Regions from separate parts of the Halobacteroides halobius DSM 5150 genome, predicted to be linked through region 2. Evidence: riboswitches for the same ligand, from Rfam matches in the RefSeq annotation. Region 2 holds a riboswitch; each other region holds the start of a gene.
What was found. Region 2 has a riboswitch for cyclic di-GMP ahead of HALHA_RS02420 (hypothetical protein). Riboswitches for the same ligand answer to the same signal wherever they lie in the genome.
Positions count from the first base shown of each region.

Region 1: another riboswitch for cyclic di-GMP. It lies ahead of HALHA_RS12825 (DUF554 domain-containing protein); the one in region 2 lies ahead of HALHA_RS02420 (hypothetical protein).
Region 3: another riboswitch for cyclic di-GMP. It lies ahead of HALHA_RS08775 (GspE/PulE family protein); the one in region 2 lies ahead of HALHA_RS02420 (hypothetical protein).

Region 1 covers NC_019978.1:2,632,266-2,640,014, forward strand. The annotation lists gene yyaC (spore protease YyaC) at 1-173, shown strand, start outside; gene HALHA_RS12810 (GNAT family N-acetyltransferase) at 177-605, opposite strand; gene HALHA_RS12815 (bactofilin family protein) at 595-1,014, opposite strand; gene HALHA_RS12820 (hypothetical protein) at 1,065-1,427, opposite strand; gene HALHA_RS12825 (DUF554 domain-containing protein) at 1,482-2,153, opposite strand; cyclic di-GMP riboswitch class I at 2,314-2,406, opposite strand; gene HALHA_RS12830 (aminotransferase class V-fold PLP-dependent enzyme) at 2,489-3,628, opposite strand; gene hydF ([FeFe] hydrogenase H-cluster maturation GTPase HydF) at 3,653-4,870, opposite strand; gene hydE ([FeFe] hydrogenase H-cluster radical SAM maturase HydE) at 4,848-6,218, opposite strand; gene HALHA_RS12845 (hypothetical protein) at 6,666-6,908, opposite strand; gene hydG ([FeFe] hydrogenase H-cluster radical SAM maturase HydG) at 6,883-7,749, opposite strand, start outside.
Region 2 covers NC_019978.1:487,286-495,034, forward strand. The annotation lists gene HALHA_RS02395 (NAD(P)/FAD-dependent oxidoreductase) at 52-1,389, opposite strand; gene HALHA_RS02400 (SoxR reducing system RseC family protein) at 1,914-2,321, shown strand; gene HALHA_RS13785 (hypothetical protein) at 2,345-2,467, shown strand; gene HALHA_RS02405 (Na+/H+ antiporter NhaC family protein) at 2,510-2,776, shown strand; gene HALHA_RS02410 (Spy/CpxP family protein refolding chaperone) at 2,885-3,445, shown strand; gene HALHA_RS02415 (general stress protein) at 3,547-4,065, shown strand; cyclic di-GMP riboswitch class I at 4,171-4,263, shown strand; gene HALHA_RS13420 (hypothetical protein) at 4,381-4,545, shown strand; cyclic di-GMP riboswitch class II at 4,672-4,755, shown strand; gene HALHA_RS02420 (hypothetical protein) at 4,843-5,367, shown strand; gene HALHA_RS02425 (DUF3793 family protein) at 5,503-6,087, shown strand; gene HALHA_RS02430 (glucose-6-phosphate isomerase) at 6,299-7,738, shown strand.
Region 3 covers NC_019978.1:1,820,455-1,828,203, forward strand. The annotation lists gene HALHA_RS08765 (type II secretion system F family protein) at 1-877, opposite strand, end outside; gene HALHA_RS08770 (type IV pilus twitching motility protein PilT) at 859-1,902, opposite strand; gene HALHA_RS08775 (GspE/PulE family protein) at 1,925-3,598, opposite strand; cyclic di-GMP riboswitch class II at 3,709-3,791, opposite strand; tRNA gene HALHA_RS08780 (tRNA-His) at 3,923-3,999, opposite strand; tRNA gene HALHA_RS08785 (tRNA-Arg) at 4,133-4,209, opposite strand; tRNA gene HALHA_RS08790 (tRNA-Gly) at 4,219-4,295, opposite strand; tRNA gene HALHA_RS08795 (tRNA-Phe) at 4,309-4,384, opposite strand; tRNA gene HALHA_RS08800 (tRNA-Met) at 4,398-4,473, opposite strand; tRNA gene HALHA_RS08805 (tRNA-Lys) at 4,478-4,553, opposite strand; tRNA gene HALHA_RS08810 (tRNA-Ala) at 4,564-4,639, opposite strand; tRNA gene HALHA_RS08815 (tRNA-Val) at 4,658-4,733, opposite strand; tRNA gene HALHA_RS08820 (tRNA-Glu) at 4,788-4,863, opposite strand; tRNA gene HALHA_RS08825 (tRNA-His) at 4,903-4,979, opposite strand; tRNA gene HALHA_RS08830 (tRNA-Arg) at 5,113-5,189, opposite strand; tRNA gene HALHA_RS08835 (tRNA-Gly) at 5,199-5,275, opposite strand; tRNA gene HALHA_RS08840 (tRNA-Leu) at 5,283-5,367, opposite strand; tRNA gene HALHA_RS08845 (tRNA-Phe) at 5,381-5,456, opposite strand; tRNA gene HALHA_RS08850 (tRNA-Met) at 5,470-5,545, opposite strand; tRNA gene HALHA_RS08855 (tRNA-Lys) at 5,550-5,625, opposite strand; tRNA gene HALHA_RS08860 (tRNA-Thr) at 5,632-5,707, opposite strand; tRNA gene HALHA_RS08865 (tRNA-Asp) at 5,712-5,788, opposite strand; tRNA gene HALHA_RS08870 (tRNA-Val) at 5,794-5,869, opposite strand; tRNA gene HALHA_RS08875 (tRNA-Glu) at 5,925-6,000, opposite strand; tRNA gene HALHA_RS08880 (tRNA-Gln) at 6,023-6,097, opposite strand; rRNA gene rrf (5S ribosomal RNA) at 6,174-6,297, opposite strand; rRNA gene HALHA_RS08890 (23S ribosomal RNA) at 6,388-7,749, opposite strand, start outside.

The sequences.
Region 1 (7,749 bases), 500 kb from region 2:
GCCCTGGTTCAGGAGTTAACAAAGATTTACCTGAAATAGGAAATCTACATATTACTGGTTTAGTTAATGTATCAGGATATATGGAATACTTTGTCTTACAAAGCACAAGATTAAATATAGTATTTAAAATGGCTAAAATAATCTCCTATGCTTTAGCTAAAAGCTTAAGATAGTTTCTATAATTCCATTTTCATTTTAAAATGGTCAATTCCAGCTTCTTTAATTACCTGATTAGAAGCAATTTCAAAATCATGTTTTAAATAAAATTCCTTAGCCTGGAGCTGAGAATGTAATATTAGTTTTTTAAAATTATTACTTTGAGCAAAATCTATAACTTCTGTTATTAATTTACTACCTACGCCTTGTTTACGATACTTAGATTTAATAGCCATTCTCTCCAATTTAGCAACTTGTGAGTTTGATTTCATTAGTCGACAAGTACCAATTAATTGACCATTATTCTCTACTATAAAATGAATTGCTTCTTGATCATTACCATCAACTTCTAAATCTAATGGTACTCCTTGTTCTGCAACAAAAACCTCTTTTCTTAAATTTAAGGCTCTATCTAAATCCCCTTCTGAGTTAATAACCTTAACTTTCATCTTCTTCATCCTCTAATGAAGTATCCTCTTCATAACTTTCTTCAGTTGCATTAAGGTTAGATTGTGCCAAGTTAGCTGTACTACTTCCTTCAAAAACACCTCCATCGTGAATAACTAAATTGGAAATGCTAATATCTCCACTTAATTTTCCTGTACTTATAATTTCTAATTTATCTTCTGCTTTAATATTCCCCTTTACTGTACCAGCAATTACTACATTATTACCGGTAATATCAGCTTCTAAATTACCTTCTTTCCCAATAAACACATCACCTTCTGCAATTAATTTCCCGTATAATTGACCATCAATCCTAATTGACTCTGATACTGCTATCTCTCCTTCAATAGCAGTCCCTTGACTAATAACAGTCCCTACATTATTCTTGTCATCATTATTTTTATTAAACATTAATAGATCCCCCATATTTAATATAATCTCTTAAATTTAAACATTTTACATTAACTATTGAAATCAATAATTTTTCTAATCTTATAATCTTCTTTCTTAAGCTGATTTAGCACTTTGTTAATCTTTTCAGTTTCATTAGAAATTTCAATTAACTCATTATATAAATATTGATTATTTGATATTAGTTCTTTGTTTTTTTCTTTAAATAATATTAAATTATCAATTCTTTCTAAAGAGTTATTATAACTATAATAATAATAACATAAAGAACCTACTAAAGCTATTAATCCGATTAATAAACAACTAATAATTATTTTAACTATTTTTTTAGACAAACCAACCTTAAATATATCACGGGAAACATGAGGAATAATTTGAAAAGTATATTCTTTTCTTTGCTTTTCAGAAAACATTTCTTCCTCCTTTCCTTTTATAAATACTCATATAACTTTTTATTATGTATTAATTCAAACTAAAGTCACTAGTATAACATTTATAAAAACAGCAGGTAATAAATTACCTACTTTAATATTAGTTAATTCTAATATGTTAAAAGCAATCCCAATAATTAACAACCCTCCAGTTGCTGTCATTTCATTTACCACAGTTGGGGTTAAAATCCCTTTTAATGAACTAGCTAATAAAGTAATTGAACCTTGATAAATAAGAACAGAAAAAGCAGATAAAATAACCCCTATCCCTAACGTAGAAGAGAAAGCAATCGCAGAAAAACCATCTAATAATGATTTAGCATATAAAGTAGCTGGATTATTCTGTAATCCATCCTGAATAGCCCCCATAATTGCCATTGCACCAATACAATAAATCAAGCTACACTGTACAAAACCTGTTACAATTTCCCCCTTTTGACCAGAAGTTTTTTCTAACCAGATGCCTATCTGTTCTAATTTAGTCTCTATTTTTAGTAATTCCCCAATTATCCCTCCAATTACCAGACTAAATATAACTAAAATAATTTGATTAGCTTTTAAAGCCATCTGTAATCCTATTAATAAAACAGCTAAACTTAACCCTTGCATTACTACATCTTTAATAGAATCAGTTAATTTATCTCCTAAAAACCTTCCTAAAGTACCACCTATAATAATTGCAATAGTATTTACTATAGTCCCCGTCATTATATCACCATTCCTTATCTTACATATTCCTTATCTTGGCTTGAATTCCTGCTAAATAATATCACCTATAATAAATGATAACGATAATCATTGATTAACAAAGAAAGGCTCTATTCCTCTTAAATTAAAGAATAGAGCCTTGTTATAAGCCTATATTTCTTTCGGTAACTTGACGATCTTAGTACAATGATTATTGTACCTTAGACTCATAGCTTTGCGACCTTATCTTTCGATAAGTGTGCCATTTTCGAGGATTTTCTATATTTGATTGCTTATTACAATAATACTAGATAATATTTTATTTTCCTTCTTCAATAAAGTATTATTTTTAATCTTTACAATTTAGCAGCTATTTCTTTACTAACTCTTATTACCTCTTCCAATTCATCTAAGGTGTTAAAATAGCCTAAACTAAATCTAACTGTGCCTCTTTGAAAAGTACCTAAACTTCTATGGGCCAAGGGTGCACAATGCAGACCAGTTCTAACTGCTATATCAAAAGCCTTATCTAAGATATAGCCTAGCTCACCAGAATCTTCAGCTCCAAAGTTAACTGATAATAAAGGAGCTTGCTTGTTTATATTAGTTGGCCCGTATAAAGTAATTTCTGGTATCTCTTTTAATTTGCTGATTAAATAATCTAATAATTCCTCTTCATGCTGTCTAATACTATCCAAACCTTCCTCTAAAATAAACTCTATCCCAGCCTTCAAACCAGCTAAACCAACCGTATTAGCTGTTCCACTCTCGTATCTATCCGGACAAATCCGGGGTTGATAAATATCTTCGGAATTACTACCGGTTCCTCCCGATAATAATGGTTTAAGTTCTATACTATTATTTAAATAGAGCCCCCCCGTACCTGGCGGGCCAAATAAAGACTTATGTCCAGTAAAGGCTAACATATCAATCTTCATCTCTTGAACATCCAAAGGATAGACCCCTGCTGTCTGAGCTGCATCAACTAAAAATTTGATATCCTTTTCTTCTAATAACTCCCCAATCTCTTTTATAGGTAATAAAAAACCTGTTACATTTGATGCATGAGTTACAGCTACTAACTTAGTATTTTGCTGTAGACTAGCTTCAATCTGCTCTAGCTTAATCTGACCTGAATTATCTGCTTCAACAATTGTTACCTCAATCTCTGGTTCAAATTCCTTAAGTGGTCGTAAGATAGAGTTATGGGCCAAGCTAGTCGTAACCACATGATCTCCTGCTTCTAGATAACCTTGCAGGGCTAAATTTAAAGCTTCTGTGGCATTCTTAGTTAGAATAATCTCTTGGCTACGATGAGCATTGAAAAATTTAGCTAATAAATTTCTTGTCTGCCAGACTAGCTCACCAGCCTGAGCAGCCATTTTATGTCCAGCCCGACCTGGATTTGCTGCTTTATGGCGCATAAATTGATCCATCGTTTGATAGACTACTTCTGGTTTGGGCCAACTTGTCGCTGCATTATCAAGATAAATCATTTTCATTATCCTCTTTTCTATTCCTTATTCTTCCCATATTTCTTTAGCAGTTGGAAATGGTGCTAAAGCTCGGTCTAAAATGCCATGCACATGAGCAATTAACATCCCATAATTAATAACTGGAATATTTAAACTATTAGCCTTCTTTAAACGATATAAAATTTCCTTTCTATTAGTCATACAACCACCACACTGCACAATCAAATCATATTGTTCAATATTATTAGGAAATTCTCGTCCGGCTACATGATCAAATTCTAATTCACCACCTACAAAATCTTCAATCCAATTAGGAATCTTGACTGTCCCTATATCCTCAGCAGTTCGATGGTGAGTACAAGACTCAGCTACTAAAACTTTATCTCCCGGGTTTAATGCTTCAATCCCTTTAACACCTTTAGTATAAATCTCTAAATCACCTTTATAACGAGCAAAAAGAATAGAGAAGCCAGTCAACTTAATTTCCTCTGGTACATCAGCAGATACTCCGTTAAAAGCTTGTGAATCGGTTACTACAATCTCCGGTTCCGACTTAAGTTCTGTTAATGCTTCTTCTAGTTCAGTATCTTTAACAACCATTGCTTGAGCATCACTATCTAATACATCACGTAAAGTCTGCATCTGAGGCAAAATCAAACGCCCCTTAGGTGCAGCACTATCTATAGGCACTACCAAAACAACTGTATCTTGAGGGTTAATTAAGTCCCCAATAATATGTGGCTCTTCAAACTCAGTTGGAGCAGCAAAGACAATCTCTTTCTTTAATTTTTCAATTCCAGTCTCTTCAGTAGCACTAACAGTTATTAATTTGAGTCCTAATTCTTTCATTAACTCTTTTTTATCTATTTTGTCTAGCTTATCTGCTTTATTAATTACTCCTACTACAGGAATCTCTCTATCTTCTACTTCTTGTAATAGTTCCTTTTCATAATCAGCAACGCCTTGTTCAGGATCCACTACTAATACTGCTAAATCAGTTCGACTTAAGACTTCTTTTGTCTTCTTAACTCGTAACTTACCTAATTCACCTGTATCATCAATTCCTGCTGTATCAATCATTGTTACTGGTCCTAAAGGAAGTAACTCCATTGATTTATAAACAGGATCAGTAGTAGTTCCTGCTACATCAGAAACAACAGCCAACTCTTGATTAGTTAAAGCATTGATCAAGCTTGATTTCCCAGCATTTCTGCGCCCTAAAATAGCAATATGAACCCGATTAGCCTGTGGTGTTTTCTGCATTTATCTCACTCCTATCTATTCGCTTAAGTTGGTCTAGATTAATATAAGGTGGTATCTTCCGATCAGCTTCCAAGATAGACTGAATAGCAAAATCCAAATCAACCATATTCTTGTTGCTATAAATCTGATAGTTTTCCTGTAGTGCCGGTGGAGTCATAATCAACATAATTACATTGGCCCCGGCCTTTAATCCTTCTGTCTGGCCATCCTCAGTTAAAGAAGCTAAAGCAGTAGTTGAAGGTATAAAGACATTTTGACAGACCAAACGCATAACTGCTACTACCTTTAGGGATAATAAAAAGTCTCCCGCAGAATAATCTTGATATGGGGTTCCATCAGCTGGCAAGAATGGGCCAACCCCTATCATATGAATCCCATACTTCTTCTGAAATAAAATATCTTGAGCTAAGTTTTCTATAGTCTGATTAGGAAGACCAATCATTCCTCCAGAACCAGTAATATAACCTAGCTCCTTTAGCCATTTAGTATGTTGTCTTCGTATCTCATAATCATCATCAGGATTAATCTGATCAAATAAACAACGATTAGCTGCTTCTATCTTCAGTAAGTAGTTATTGGCCCCAGCTTCTCTAAAAATCTTATACTCTTCATAGGATCTTTCACCTAGACTAAGAGTAATATTCATGCCAAACTCCTCTTTAATCCGCTCTATGATACTAACAATCTTATCCGTAGTATACCAAGGGTCCTCGCCAGACTGGAGAATAACAGTTTTTATTCCTAATTCATTTATCTCTGCTACTCCCTCTAAAATCTCATCTTCAGTCATCCTGTATCGTTTTACATCATTATCACGACGCAGACCACAATAGTTGCAGTTTTTAGTACAATAATTAGAAAACTCAATTGCCGCCCGAATATCAACCATATCACTGACCATTTCTTGTCTCATTCTATTTGCAGATTCAAATAATGCCTCTAATTCATCATCACTTTCAGCTTCCAAAAGAGTAATTACTTCTGACTTAGATAATACTTCATCCTGGGCCACTCTACTTAAAGTCTTTTTAAACTTATCTCTTAAATCAAGTTCTAATAAATCTTGCCAATCTTCTCTTCTATCCTTTTTCTCAATTGGATAAATATCTTCCCATTCAATACCAGTAGCTTGGTTAAGTAGTTGCTCTACTTTATGCTCCTGCTCTCTACTAAACCGAATAGCTGTAGTACAAGCTGACCCAATCCCTTGTGGTGTAGGAACCAACTCAGTCTTAATCCTACCTTCTTTTAATCTCTGATTAGCTTCTAACATATGATGAGTAGAAGCACAAACTAGAACTGACTGCTGATTACTTGCTTCATCTAAAAATTTATCACGTAAAGCCATTTTAGCACCTGCTTTCAACTTCTAAATTTGTATCTGAAATTACACAGTTGCACTTCTCAATCAGGCATTGTGTGGCTTTTTCCTTAAATAGTTTTTGTTCATTTCATTCCAGGTAAAATGAGATAAATCAAATCATAGATTTGCTTATTCATATCTCATTTACCTTTCATTCAAACCATATGAACAAAAACTATAAGACAGTCCAAAAGCTCCACAATACCTTTAATAATTACTGGAGAGGGTTTCGCAACGACTTTTAAATTTTTCATTAATGAGTCTTAGTGAACTGGAATAAAAATAAGGTTTGGGTTAGCTAATCATCTATTTTTGATTAGCTTAACCTTATTTTTATGGAAGTAAGCTTAGACGAATTTTGAGAAATTTATCTAGTGAGAAATCCTCTCTCAGCAATCTAAAAGTTAAACTATATATCAATTAAATTTAATTCTAATCTAAAAAATATTGCTTAAATAAACTTATCAGTTCTTCTTTCTTCTCTTTAATATTCTGTCCTAGTAACACATAATCTGAATTCTCAACTATTACCTCTGGAGAAGTAAACTGTTCTTCTCCAACTTTGAAAATATGCTCTACTCTTTTACCATACTTTCTAGCTAGCCAAACCTTCATCTTAGCTTTATCTACTATATTACTTACATCTGTTTTAAAAGTATAAATCTCGTTCTCCATCTTCAACCCGCCTTAACTTACCTTCTAATTCCTCTTTGATTTCTTGGTTATTAACTTCAGCCATCTTATTAGCAATCAATTCTTCACCATCTTTTCTAGTCTCCTCAGTTGCATAATCCTCTAAATATTCCTTAAAAGTTAAGATAGCATTAGGAGTACAATACCGTTTGATAAAACCTGGGATAGCAAATTCCATAAAATGTTCTCCAGTTCTACCAAGCCGATAACAAGCTGTACAAAAAGAAGGTAATTTACCATTACCAACCTGTTCATGAATTACTTCTTCTAAAGAACGGGTATCACCAATCTTAAATTGTTCTCGGTTTAAATCCTGTTCTTCATCCTTTTCAGTATAACCATTCATCTCAATTCTAGTTCCGGCATCAATCTGAGAAACACCTAGTTCAATTACCTCACGTCTAATTTCAGCTTCTTCTCTAGCTGTTAAGATCAAACCAGTATAAGGCACTGCCAAACGTAAGATAGCTACTAGTTTCTTAAATTCATCATCATCGACTAAATATTCTTCATCAATATCCATATTAGTAGCTTCTTTTAAACGAGGAAAAGAAATAGTATGCGGGCCAACTCCATACTTCTCTTCTAAGTGAATAGTATGCTCTAATAAGCCTAGAACTTCATATTTCCAGTCATACAATCCAAATAAGGCCCCAATACCTACATCATCAATTCCCGCCTCCATAGCTCTATCTAAGCCCGTCAGACGCCATTTGAAATCAGACTTTGGTCCGGAAGGATGAACTTGCTGATAAGTATCATGGTGATATGTCTCTTGAAATATTTGATAGGTTCCAATTCCTACTTCCTTTAATTTCTTATA
Region 2 (7,749 bases):
ACAGATCCATCACTATAAACCCCAATAGTAATAGATAGTACAGCAGGAGATTTAGCAACCTAACTTATTCCCTAGATAAATACCACTAGCTGCTGCCTGAGCTAAAGACCAAGAAACTCCGGAAGCATCACCGATTAAGTATAAATTTTCTATTTGTGTTTGAAAGTTTTTATCTAGCTTGATCTCTGGTTGATAAAATTTAGCATCTAGACCATATAATAAAGTATTAGCAGCAATTGGCTGATTAATCAACTTCTCTAGAGCCTGAAAAAATTTTCTTATTGCAGTTAAATACAGCTTAGGAATCTCTTTATATAAATTAGTAGGCTCTGCTTGTAAGCTAGGAGTAATACTATTAGCAACTAGCCTTTTTTCTGTTGTAGCTAACTTTTGTTTTAAATCTCCCCAACGCTGAACAATTATTCGTTCCCGGTTTTGATTAATTCTACCGATTATATTAGCAGCATAATCTCTTGCTTGCTTTGAAGTAGGAAAGTAGCGAGGAACAAACAGAGTAAAATTTAGTTTATTAGTAGCTGCTGTACCTTCAGCATAATTTTGCCCATCCGCCATTACTAGTCCCTGGTGATATTTTCGTACCACCTGTCCGCCGGGATTCATACAGTAAGTTGTAGCTGTAAAATCAGTTCCTTGATAACGCAGTTTAGTCTCAAAATTATCCTGGAGAATACTCGCAAGCTGTTTTTGCTTCATCTCAACTCTAATTCCTAAATCAACCCTAGTATTAAAGGTAGTAACCTCGGGAAAAGATCCTAACAAATTATTACTAGTAAGCCCAGTAGCTAAAACAAGCTGATCAGTCTTATAAATCCCTTGATTAGTTTGTAAATAAAATCTATTTTGCTTATCAATGGAAGTAACTTCTGTATTAAATCTAAAATCAATTCTATCCTTCAGACGATGATATAGATTAGTTGTAATTTTATAAGTTAGATCTGTTCCTAAATGTCTAACGGTAGTAGTTAGTACCTCTAAACCATGTTCTTTTGCTTCCTGGATCAACTTAGGATTTTTAGTACTGTAATGAGTTGTCTTATCCGTTCCTAACGAATAGAGAATCTGGTCGACTTTGTTTTGTAGTTTAAAAGCTGTATCAGTATTTAATTTAGTAGCTAGTTTACCACCAAAGTCAGTTGTATAATTAAACTTTCCTTCCGACTTGGCCATAACTCCGCCTAGTCCTGATAATTGATCACATTTATTACAACTAACACACTGTTTAGTCTCTTCTTGTAAGGGACAACTTCTTTTTTTAAGTGGACGACCTTGATCTATAATTTGAATCTGTAACTTTCTATCTTTCTGCAATAAAGTATAAGCTAAAAATAAACCACTTACTCCAGCACCTACTATTGTAATTCTCTTCATTTAGTTTCTCCCTCCGGTATAGTTGATTATACTATTAAATTATATTATAAATGAAGGATAATCTAAAGTAATGTCATCTGAGCTTTCTAATGCTAGGAAGTTTTTTCATATTCAAATTACTTCTTAATTGGAATAAAAAGATGTTTGATTTTGAAACTTCATCAAATAAAATATTTTATTATTGCTCTTGACAGAATAGTTATATTATAGTATTCTTTCCATAAGATAATACTAATAGGGGGTATGGGTATAAGGATAATGATACAATTATAGAGCAAGATAAAGTATATGATAAGATTGAAGAATTGATGGAGGTTATTTTTAAGTTTACTAATAAATAATTTTTATTGATTTATTTTTTATTATTAATATACCCTACAGTGGTATTTTATCAGTCACAATAACTGGATTCAATTAATGAATAAATGAACATAAGAGACTAGTAATTTTAAATTAGATAGTACAAATAAGAGAGGAAAATTAGTAGATAATATTGCATTAATATTTAGGAGGAGGTAAGAGTAATGCAAGAGTTAGGTAAAGTAATGGTTAATAAAGGGAAAGTAGCCATAGTGAAAATTGAGCGTCATTCAGCTTGTAGTAAATGTAAGAAGAATTGTGAATTAGCTGAAGATCATGAACAAGATGAATTATTAGTAGAAGTTAATAATGAAGTAGGAGCTTATGAAGGACAAAGAGTAAAATTAGAATTAGAAGGAAGCAATTTAGTCTCAGCTGCATTATTGGTATATTTGTTTCCCCTTTTGGCTTTGGTAGGTGGTTATTTTATAGGGGACAAATTTATTATTCAACAAGGTGAAGTAGGAGGAATTATAGGAGCAATTGTATTTTTAGTTTTGTCTGTTGTAGTAATAAAAATATTGGGAAAGAAAATGAATCCTCAATCCAAGATAACAGAAATTATTGATTAAATATTAATGTTAGGGGGAATAAAATGGGTCAATTAGTAGCAGGTATTATTTTAATTGGGGTTATAGCAGGAGCTTTTTATCTAATTGGAAGTAAGTTGGGAATTATGGATAATGACAATAGTGATGATGATTATAGTTGCCATTAAGATTAGTTGAAAAGATAAAATTAGTTGAAAAGGGGAATTATTATGCCAGATAAAAGAAATAATTATGGTCATGAGGATATTACTAACGATTTAGGGTTATCGAAGTTGATCACATCAACTTTAGGTAATAATCTATCAGGAAGCCTAGTACCAGTTATTGTTTTCGTAATAACTTCTTTTGTAACTTATTTTATTGGTTCATCTTGGGGAAGTTTTGCTTTGTTAATGCCAATTGCTATTCCTTTAGCTTCAATCACAGGTGTTTCAATCCCAATGGTTATTGAAGCTGATTTAAGAAATAATCTTTAAAGAAACTTATTATTCTTTTAATATTTTTTTAATATTTACCTCCTATACTATAAGTGTAAGATAAAAAGTTTATAAATTATCACTTAAATAAAATAGGAGGAGATAGCTATGAAGAAATTTTTAAGATTTGCTGTAGTAATGACATTGGTGTTAGGAGTTTCAGTTTATGCTTTTGCTCATGGAGGAGGAAGTAATTTTAACCAAATAAATAAAAATAATGACTACCCTCAAGATTTGAATTTATCAGATGAACAATTAGATTCTATCAATCATTTACGAGATGAATATCAAGATAAAATGCATGATTTAATGGATGATATAGTGGATAAAAATGATAATTCAAGAGATTTATACTTTAATAAGAATGTTAAGCGGAATGAGATTATTGAAGCAGAAAAAGAAGTTAACCAACTGAGAAATAAGATGTATAAATTAATGACTGAGATGCAATTGAAGATCAGAGATATGATGAGCTCTGAACAATTAGAAATTATGGAAGATTACGGAATGATGAATTTTGGTGGTATAATGGGCCAAGGTAGAGGAGGAAGAGTTAGAGGTCATATGGGTGGCTACGGAATGATGGGCGGTTATATGATGAATGGTAATAATGGTATGATGGGGATGGTAATTATTAAGATTAAAAGATTATTAAAAAGTAGATTTTAGGGACTATTAAAAGGATAGTCCCTTTTTTCTATTTTTTGAATAGGATATTAAATTATAAAGTTGGTTAAAATATATTTGAGAATTAATAAGGTGGTGTAATTATGACTAAATTTACAGTAGGAGGAGATAAAGATATGTCAACTGTCTTAGGAGTATTTAATAATGAATCTGAAGCTAATAATGCAGTTAATAAGATGAAGGATAAAGGGATCTCTGAAGATAAAATTTCATTAGTAGCTAAGCAAAATAAAGATGCTGATATTGAAGCAGGAGCAGAAATGACAGGAACTGACCAAAATTTAGCTGATGGTAGTGTTACTGGTGGGGCTTTGGGAGGAGCAGCAGGAATACTAGCTGGTGCAGGTTTATTAACAATTCCAGGAGCAGGTCCATTTTTAGCTGCTGGCCCGTTAGCTGCTGGTTTAACTGGAGCAGCTTCTGGAGGAGTTGCAGGTGGTTTAGTTGATTACGGGTTAGACCAACAAGCAGGTCAAAGATATGCCAAAAGAGTAGAGGAAGGAAAAATTTTAGTAGCTGCTGAAGGTACAGACGAGACCAGAATTAATGATGTGGCGGATATTTTACGAAAAGAAGGGGCCAAGGATGTAGCAACACATTAAAATAAAAATAATTCATTTTTTATGGAGGAAAATTGAGTATTATGTAGTAATATTATAATAAGCAGGATATTATAGTAATAATTGCAAGTAAACAACTAAAGTAACCCTCGAAAAAGGCACACTTATTGAAAGATAAGGTCGCAAAGCTATGAGTCTACGGCATAGTATTTATGATGCTATGATGGTCAGGTTACCGAAAGGATATAGGTGTACCCTATTCCTTAAATTTATTTTGCGAGGAATGGGGTTTTTTATTTAAGAGGGATAATTATAATAGATTTTATGTTGTTTAATAAAAATTAGGGAGTGATAATTATGCCTCTTTCAGTGATTATTGGTTTTGTTATTTTAGGATGGATCATCAATATTTGTTTAAAGGATAAGTCAAATTGTATGGATGCTTTAAATGATAAGTATCAAAATAAGGAGTTTTCAAAGTTTATTAATGTTTTAGGAAAAGTTAGTAACAATCGTAAGTAAGTTTAAAGTTAGTAGTAACCAAGAGTAAAAGTTGTAATAAATTAAATGGATATATTTACATTTAATTTATAATATGTTAAAATAATCATAGAATGCTATATATTTAAATCGATAAATAAAATAAGAGATTATTTAGGAGACAGAGAAGTATAATCCATATCTGGTCACCAGGATTATATGGAGTCAATGGTGAATCCGACCTAAATCTTTTAGTATAATACTAAAAGATTTAGGTCTTTTTGTTATAATGTATAATCTTATAACTTAGTAGGATGTTAAAAAAAGGGGGGGCTTATATTGTATAGTGGAATATTAAAGAAAATTTTAGGAAAAAGTAGCAGAGTATCTAGCTATGATTTAGCTGAAGAATTAGTTGAATTGGTAACAGAAGAGGAAGATAAGTTAGAACTTAGAGAAATAGGAATCAAAATATCAAAAGATAATCTAAATTTGATTTTGGTTGCTATTCACTCCTTTAGTTTTACCTTTGTAATTAAGAATAATGATTTAGCTCTTAGTTCAAATGTTCTACGTAGTATTTCTAATGATTTTTCTTCTTTATTAGTAACAGATATAAGTAGTTATTCTAATTTATTAGAAGAAATAAGAGAACAATTAATGATATCTTATAATAAGCTTTCTAATAATAGTAAAAGAGAAAAGATTAAAGAAGTAGCTAAATCATTATGTAGTTATTTAGATCTGAATAATAAAGTAGAAAAAGATTTAGTAGATGAGTTAGCCAATTACACATTTAAGGATATAACTTTGATTCAGGATTATTTAATCAGTAAAAGTAGAAATTATCGGATAGTGAAATAAATAATTGTTTAAAACATCTTTCAATTAAGAAAGATGTTTTTTATTTTTTTGACAAGTGAGTTTATGAATGCTATACTATAAGCAGATATTGAAAATCAATTTCAATTAGTCAAAATTGGATGAGGAGGAGAAAAGATGAAAAGGGCCAAGCAATGCCAGACAGATATAAGTTATTTTAGAGAGAATTGCGATTGTCTATTAAGAAGGATCGGTGCTACTATTATGGGGGTTAAGCCTGCTGAATTAAGGAGTATAAACCAAGAACAAAGTTCTTGGCAGAGATGTAAAGAGACTCTTCTAAAGTATAATCAGCTAGAAATTATAGAAATAGATATAGTTAATGGTAGGCAAAAAGTCCTTTTCTATCATACTCATGCTTTAGAAGAACAATTACAAAATAAAAATATACTTAAATTTCTTAAAAATATAGGATATCCTAAGCAGTATAGTTTAAATAAATATTTAGAAAGATTAAAGAAGAGGTTACAAGGGGCTGAATTTCCTCATGAAATAGGTGTTTTCTTTGGTTATCCTCTAAAAGATGTTCTAGGGTTTATGGGCTATGCTGATTTAGAGGTTACTCATAGAGGTGAATGGAAGTATTATGGTAATAAAAAAGTTTCTTTATTAAAACAGAAGGAATTTGATAGGGCAAGAGAAAAATTTAATGCTAGGTTAAATAAAATAGAACTGGTTGAAGAATTCCATAAAGTGATATAAAAGGTTTGAGCAATGTGCCCTCACATATTGCTTAAACCTTTTATATTTTGAGAAAAAATATTTTTTTGCAGGATATTTGAAATGTAAATAGAATAATATGAGGTGATGTAGTAGGAATTACATACTTGATTTTATTGTAGAAAAGCGTGAAAACGATTGAACAGTATATTATCTTTTAAAAAAAGTGATAATAAAATAGGGAGGAATAAAAATGAGTAATCAATATCAAGATGCAGAATGGAAAGAATCTATGCGTATTAGATTAGATGTTAACAATATGTTTGAAGATAAGATTGGAGCAGAGCATGGTTATACTAAAGAAGATGTTGATGCCTTACAAGAAAAAGTTACTAAGGGACATCAAGCAATTAAAGAGGCTAAGGAAGCAGGAGAATTAGGTTTTATGGAGCTTCCGGAAACTCATAAAGAAATTGCTAAAGAGATTAAAGAATTTGCTGAAGCTAATCGTGAGAAGTATGATAACTTTGTAGTGTTAGGAATTGGTGGTTCTGCTTTAGGTAATATTGCTGTGCAGACTGCTTTAAATGATCCTTATTATAACCTAAAGAAAGAAGCTAGAAATGGTTGTCCTAGATTATTTGTACCGGATAATGTTGATCCTACTAGATTAAAATCTTTATTAGATGAACTTGATTTAGAAAAAACAATGTTTAATGTTATCTCTAAATCTGGTACAACTGCTGAAACAATGAGTCAATTTTTAACTGCTCAAGCTGCAGTGGTAGAAGATCTTGGAGAAGATGCTGTTAGTGATCATTTTATTGCTACAACTAGTAAAGATTCTGGAAAATTAATTAAAATTGCTAAAGAAGAAGCTATTAAGACTTTCTATATTCCAGATAATGTAGGGGGGCGTTTCTCAGTTTTAACTCCTGTTGGGTTAGTTTCTTCTGCATTTGTAGGAGTTGACATTGAAGAGTTATTAGCTGGTGCTGAGTATATGGCTCAAGTTTGTGATACAGATGATTTATGGGCCAACCCAGCTTATTTAAATGCTGTACTACAGTATTTAGCTGATCAAGATGGAAAGCCAATGTCTGTAATGATGCCTTATAATCATGCTTTAAAAGATGTAGCAGATTGGTATCGACAGTTATGGGCTGAATCTTTAGGTAAGGAAGTTGATAGAGAAGGCAATGTAGTTAATGTAGGGCCAACTCCAATTAAAGCTTTAGGTGCTACAGATCAACACTCTCAAGCTCAATTATACATGGAAGGGCCATATGATAAAGTAGTTACTTTCTTAGAAGTAGAGAATTTCAAGGAAGAATTAGAAATTGGATCTGGTTATGAAGATATTGAGGGAGTTTCTTATTTAGGCAACCATACATTTAATAAATTGATCACTACTGAGAAAAAAGCTACTGAATTAGCTTTAACTAAACAAAATCGTTTAAATTGTACAGTTATATTCCCAGAAGTAAATGCCTTTACTTTAGGACAGTTTTTCTATTTATTTGAATTACAAACTGCTATGAGTGGTGAATTATACAATATTAATGCGTTTAATCAACCAGGTGTAGAATTAGGTAAAAAGTATGCTTATGGTGTTTTAGGTAGAGAAGGATTTGCTGAAATGAAAGAGGAATTTGACTCTCGACCAGCTAAAGATGATAGCTTAATCTTATAGCTTATATTTTT
Region 3 (7,749 bases), 1.3 Mb from region 2:
TCTCTAATAAAACACCTAAAGTTTTACTTAATCTACCAAGGGAGACTTTAATAATCAAATTACTAATCACAGGTATTCTCAATAATAGAGCATCTACCTTTCTTTGGCCCTCAGTTGTTTGATAATAACGTCTAGCTACTAATCCACTAATCAATATAGCTAATATAACTACATACCAATAATCTCCTAAAAAAGTACTTAAAGCTAATAAAGCACGAGTAATTAATGGTAACCTAACATCAAACTGAGCGAACATACCTACAAAAGTAGGTAAAATAAATGTTACTAAAAAGACAACTACATTGACTGAAATTAAAGTAATTACAGCCGGATAAACTAAAGCAGAAGTCACCTTCTGTTGAATCTCTCGCTCTCGTTCAAAGTAATTAGCCATTTCTTCTAAAGTATTATCTAATACCCCACCTGTTTCACCTACTCTTACCATACTAATAAATAATTTAGAAAAAATATCCTCTTGCTCAACTAAAGCCTCTGATAATGCAGTTCCCTTCTCTACCTCTTCTTTAATTGAACTAACTGCTTCTTTTAATTTAGGATTAGGGGTCTGTTCTTTTAATACTCCTAAAGTCCTAACTAAAGATAAACCTGAATTTATCATTGTTGCAAACTGACGACAAAAAATACTTAAATCTTTTAGCTTTACTCTTCTCCATTGCTTAAAGATTTTTCCTAAATTCTTTCTTTCAGATTTTTCTTCAATTCTAGTTAAATAATAACCTTGCTCTCTTAATTGATCAACTGCACTATCTTTATTTCTAGCCTCAATAACCCCATCTACTAAATTACCAACTTGATCTCTTGCTTTATAATCAAAACGAGGCGTAATAAAGCACCCCCTTAAATTAACTTTTCTAATGTCTGACGATCATTTGCTTGTTCTAATGCAACTTGATGACTAATTTTTCCTTGTAAATATAAATCTCGTAAAGAATAATCCATAGTATGCATACCCTCATGTTTACTTGTTTGCATTACTGAATCTAATTGATGATTCTTTCCCTCACGAATTAAATTTTTAACTGCAGAATTTACTAATAATAGTTCAGTAGCTACTTTTCGTTCTAATCCATCAACTGTAGGTAATAATTGTTGGGCTAATACTCCTTTTAAATTCATAGATAACTGTGTTCTAATTTGTTCCTGTTGATAAGGTGGAAACACATTAATAATACGATCAATAGTCTCAGCAGCATTATTAGTATGTAAGGTTGCTAATACTAAATGACCAGTCTCTGCAGCAGTAATAGCAGTTGAAATAGTTTCTAAATCCCTCATTTCACCAACTAAAATGATATCAGGGTCTTGCCTTAAAGCAGCCTTAAGACCACTAGCAAAATCAATAGTATCCCTGCCTACTTCACGTTGATTAACTAGACTTTTTTTATGTTGGTGTATATATTCAATTGGATCCTCTAAAGTAATAATATGCTTACTATAATTTTGATTAACTAAATTAATCATAGCAGCTAAAGTAGTTGACTTTCCACTACCAGTTGGCCCAGTAACCAAAAAAAGTCCTCTCGGTTCTACAGCTAATTTCTTTAACTTTTCTGGCAAACCTAAGCTATCCAAATCATCAATCTGATTAGGAATAATTCGTAATACTAAAGCTGGATTATTTCTTTGATAAAAAGCATTAACTCTAAATCTATATCCATCCCACTGATAAGCAAAGTCTAATTCTTTATCTGCTTCAAATTGATTCCTTCTATCCTCTAATAATTCATCTACTAAATTATTAATTTTATCTTTATTTACAATTTTGTCATTCATCTTTTGCAATCTACCATTAACTCTGACCATAGGTTCTGTCCCCATAGTCAAATGAATATCTGAAGCTCCTAACCTAATCCCTTCAGTTAATAAATTCTCTAATTTCACTACAAACTCCTTCCTCCCCTAGCTAAATTTTAGTGACTCTCATCGCCTCTTCTAAGCTAGTTATCCCTTTTTCTACCTTTTTTAAAGCAGCATCTTCAAGAGTATTCATACCTTTTGTTTTTGCTACTGATTCAATTTTAGCTGCTGATACTTTTTCTACTACTAATTCTTTTATTTTAGCTTCTACCTCTAACAATTCGTATATTGCAGTCCTTCTTTTATACCCTGCCTGATTACAGCTTCTACATCCTTCCCCTTGATAATGTTTAAAACTATCTTTTACTTCTAAAGTTTTAGGAGGAAGTAACTTTTCGCTTTCTACTTTACAATTATCACAAATCTTTCTTACTAATCTCTGAGCTATAACACCTAGCACTGAAGAAGCAACCAAATAAGGTTCAATCCCCATATCTATTAATCTTGTTAGAGCTCCTGCAGATTGATTAGTATGTAAAGTGCTTAATACTAGATGACCAGTCATAGCAGCATGAATAGCTATCTTTGCTGTCTCCTTATCTCTAATCTCCCCTATCATTATTACATCCGGGTCTTGACGTAAAATAGATCGTAAACCATTAGCAAAACTAAGTCCTGCTTTAGAATTAGTCTGTACTTGATTAACCCCTTTTAATTTATATTCTACTGGATCCTCTACAGTAATAATATTTTTACTACTAGCATCCATAAAATTCAAAGCAGAATAAAGGGTCGTCGTCTTACCACTGCCAGTTGGCCCAGTTATCAATAACATACCATGAGGTTGATTAATCATCTTCTTAAAAGCAGGTTTAGCCTCAACAGATAAGCCTAACTCATCAATACTTAACATTACATTATCTTTATCTAAAATTCTAATAACAACCTTCTCACCTTCTACAGTAGGTAAAGTGGAAATTCTTAAATCAACCTTAGTATTAGCTAATTTCATCTGAATTCTTCCGTCTTGAGGTAATCTTCTTTCAGCTATATCCATTTCAGCCATAATCTTTATTCTAGAAACTAGAGCCGAAAGTGTCTGCTTAGGTATATTCATTTCTGTATGTAGTATCCCATCAATTCTATATCTTACTTGCACTTGATCTTCATCCGGCTCTATATGAATATCACTAGCTCTTGCTTTAACTGCTCTAGCAATAATGCTATTTACCAATCTAACTATTGGAGCATCTTCTACCATCTGCTGTAAATTATTATCTTCTAATTGGCCTGAATTAATCCTATCTATTTTTAAATCTACATCCTCCATAAATTCATTAACAATATCAGTCTCACCAAAATACTGATTTATAGCATTTTGAATTTCTTCCTCACTAGAGATACCTGGAATTACTTCACAATTAGTTTTTATCCTAATATCATCAATTGCTAAAATATCCAAAGGATCAGCCATAGCTACAGTTAAGGCATTATCTTTTTGTTTTACTGGAATAGCCTTATGTCGTTCAGCTAAAGATTTAGGAATCATATTAATAACTTCAGGATCAATTATCATTTGTTTTAAATCTAGCCGGGGAATTCCTAACTGAAATTCTAATGCCTCCATTACACTCTCATCAGTTACCAACCCCATCCTTTTTAATATATTCCCTAATCGTTGCTCAGTATTTTTCTGCCTTTTTAATGCTTCATTCAATTCTTCTTCAGTAATAAAACCGGCCTCTACCAAAATATCCCCTAACCTTTTCTTTTTAATCATTAGTTCACCTCATTTAATTACCAATTAATACTATTATAACCAATTAAATAAATTTAATTATGAGACAAAAAATAGATAAATAAAACCGCCCTAAAACTTAGATAAGATCTAAGAATATAGGACGGTTTCACCATTAACTCCATATAACCTAGGTGACCAAATATGAGTTATACTTCATCGTTCCTAAATTATTTGATTTATCACAAACATAATAATCTATATAATAAATTTATCATCTATTTCATTATTTTGTCAAGTGAAATAAAATATAATTATATGGCTAACAAAAAAATAAAAAAATCTCCCTCTACAAAGGAGATTAATTGGGGTGGATGACGGGATTCGAACCCACGGCCTCAGGAGCCACAATCCTGCGCTCTAACCAACTGAGCTACACCCACCACGATATTTAATTGATAATTAACAATGGAGAATTTACAATCGAATTCAAAATCTAAAACCTAAAATTATATAGTTTTTTGTCTTTAGGGTTTAATTGTCAATTCTCAATTGTACATTGTAAATTGATTGATATGGCGTGCTTGGGAGGATTCGAACCCCCGACCCACGGCTTAGAAGGCCGTTGCTCTGTCCAGCTGAGCTACAAGCACTTATTTAATTGGAGCGGGAAACCGGACTCGAACCGGCGACACCCAGCTTGGAAGGCTGGTGCTCTAGCCAACTGAGCTACTCCCGCATATTAAATTAAGTGGTGGCAAGACCCGGATTCGAACCGGGGACACGAGGATTTTCAATCCACTGCTCTACCGACTGAGCTATCTCGCCACAATTAAAATTATGGTTGCGGGAGCTGGATTCGAACCAGCGACCTCCGGGTTATGAGCCCGACGAGCTACCAACTGCTCTATCCCGCGTCAATGGTGAGCCATGGAGGACTCGAACCTCCGACACCCAGATTAAAAGTCTGGTGCTCTTCCAGCTGAGCTAATGGCCCAGAATTTAATTGGTGGAGATAGTCGGGTTCGAACCGACGACCTCTTGTCTGCCAGACAAACGCTCTCCCAGCTGAGCTATATCCCCACACTTTAAACGCTGAAATGGTGGGCGAAACAGGACTTGAACCTGTGGCCCCCTGCTTGTAAGGCAGGTGCTCTCCCAACTGAGCTATTCGCCCGCAATATTAACTGAATAGTCTAAAAAGAACTTAATCTATTTCAAATAGTAAACTTGGTACCCCCAAGGGGATTCGAACCCCTGCCGCCAGGATGAAAACCTGGTATCCTAGGCCACTAGACGATGGGGGCCTAGCTGAATTTTATTCCTATTAGAATCATAAAAATAATTGGGGTGGATGACGGGATTCGAACCCACGGCCTCAGGAGCCACAATCCTGCGCTCTAACCAACTGAGCTACATCCACCATGATATTTAATTGATAATTAACAATGGAGAATTTACAATTGAATTCAAAATCCAAAACCTAAAATTATATAGTTTTTTGTCTTTAGGGTTTAATTGTCAATTCTCAATTGTACATTGCAAATTGATTGATATGGCGTGCTTGGGAGGATTCGAACCCCCGACCCACGGCTTAGAAGGCCGTTGCTCTGTCCAGCTGAGCTACAAGCACTTATTTAATTGGAGCGGGAAACCGGACTCGAACCGGCGACACCCAGCTTGGAAGGCTGGTGCTCTAGCCAACTGAGCTACTCCCGCATATTAATGGTGCGAAGGGTGGGAGTCGAACCCACACGCCTTGCGGCACTAGATCCTAAGTCTAGCGTGTCTGCCAGTTCCACCACCTTCGCATATTAAGTTAAGTGGTGGCAAGACCCGGATTCGAACCGGGGACACGAGGATTTTCAATCCACTGCTCTACCGACTGAGCTATCTCGCCACAATTAAAATTATGGTTGCGGGAGCTGGATTCGAACCAGCGACCTCCGGGTTATGAGCCCGACGAGCTACCAACTGCTCTATCCCGCGTCAATGGTGAGCCATGGAGGACTCGAACCTCCGACACCCAGATTAAAAGTCTAGTGCTCTTCCAGCTGAGCTAATGGCCCATCTAATGGAGCTGACGACCGGAGTTGAACCGGTAACCTGCTGATTACAAGTCAGCTGCTCTGCCAATTGAGCTACGTCAGCATTATGGCGGGGACGACGAGATTCGAACTCGCGATCTCCGGCGTGACAGGCCGGCGTGTTAACCAACTACACCACATCCCCATAAATGGTGGGCGAAACAGGACTTGAACCTGTGACCCCCTGCTTGTAAGGCAGGTGCTCTCCCAACTGAGCTATTCGCCCGCAATATTAACTAAATAGATTTAAAAAGAACTTGATCTATTTTAAATAGTAAACTTGGTACCCCCAAGGGGATTCGAACCCCTGCCGCCAGGATGAAAACCTGGTATCCTAGGCCACTAGACGATGGGGGCCTAGTCAAATTGTTAGTTTTATTGGCTGGGGTGGCTGGATTTGAACCAACGAGTGCAGGAGTCAAAGTCCTGTGCCTTACCACTTGGCGACACCCCATTAATAGTTTATCCTTATTAACACAAGGAGTATTATATACTATTAATTACTAACTGTCAAGAAATAATTCAATTGATTCTGGCAGCGACCTACTCTCCCATAAGGCTGCCCCTATAGTACCATCGGCGCTGGAGGACTTAACTGCTGTGTTCGAGATGGTCCTTCGAACCGGCACATCCTGTGCCACTTAGGACACTAGAACATCCGTGTTCGTCGGGAACAGGTGTTACCCCTCCGCAATCACCACCAGAATATTTTATTACACTTTCAAAACTGCACAATAGTCATTCTAGATTAAACCCTCGCTCTATTAGTACCAGTCAGCTTAATGTGTTACCACACTTACACCTCTGGCCTATCTACCTGATAGTTCTATCAGGGATCTTACTGGATTATTCCATGGGATATCTAATCTTGAGATCTGCTTCACGCTTAGATGCTTTCAGCGCTTATCAGTTCCGCACTTAGCTACTCAACAATGCCAATGGTTGACAATTGATCCACCAGCGGTACATCCATCCCGGTCCTCTCGTACTAGGGATAGTTTCTCTCAAATATCCTGCGCCCACGACGGATAGGGACCGAACTGTCTCACGACGTTCTGAACCCAGCTCGCGTGCCGCTTTAATGGGCGAACAGCCCAACCCTTGGAACCTGCTCCAGCTCCAGGATGCGACGAGCCGACATCGAGGTGCCAAACCTCCCCGTCGATGTGAACTCTTGGGGGAGATAAGCCTGTTATCCCCGGGGTAACTTTTATCCGTTGCGCGATGGCAATTCCATTCTTAGCCATCGGATCACTAAGCCCTACTTTCGTACCTGCTCGACCTGTATGTCTTGCAGTCAAGCTCCCTTATGCCTTTACACTCTACGTGTGATTTCCGACCACACTGAGGGAACCTTTGGGCGACTCCGTTACTCTTTAGGAGTCGACCGCCCCAGTCAAACTGCCCGTCTGAAACTGTCCCAGCACTAGATTATAGCGCTTGGTTAGAATCACGGCACAATAAGAGTGGTATCCCAATGATGGCTCCATCGACACTAGCGTGCCGATTTCAAAGCCTCCCACTTATACTGTACATAGTGTACCAAAATTCAATATCAGACTGCAGTAAAGCTCCACGGGGTCTTTCCGTCCAGTCGCGGGTAGTCTGCATCTTCACAGACACTTCAATTTCACCGAGTCCTTCGTCGAGACAGTGCTTAGGTCGTTTCGCCATTCGTGCAGGTCGGAACTTACCCGACAAGGAATTTCGCTACCTTAGGACCGTTATAGTTACGGCCGCCGTTCACTGGGGCTTAAGTTCGATGCTTTAGAACATAGTTCCTAACATCTCCCCGTGACCTTCCAGCACCGGGCAGGCGTCAGCCCCTATACTTCGACTTGCGTCTTAGCAGAGACCTGTGTTTTTGGTAAACAGTCGCCTAAGCTTCTTTGTTGCAACCTCTTTGCGCATAACGCTAATGAGGTACCCCTTCTCCCTAAGTTACGGGGCTAATTTGCCGAGTTCCTTGACGAAGGTTCTCTCGCGCGCCTTAGAATTCTCATCTAGTCCACCTGTGTCAGTTTACGGTACGGGTACCTACTAACTTGTTAGAGGTTTTTCTTGGCAGTGGAGAATCAATTGCTTCGTTTCCGTAGAAACTCCTGG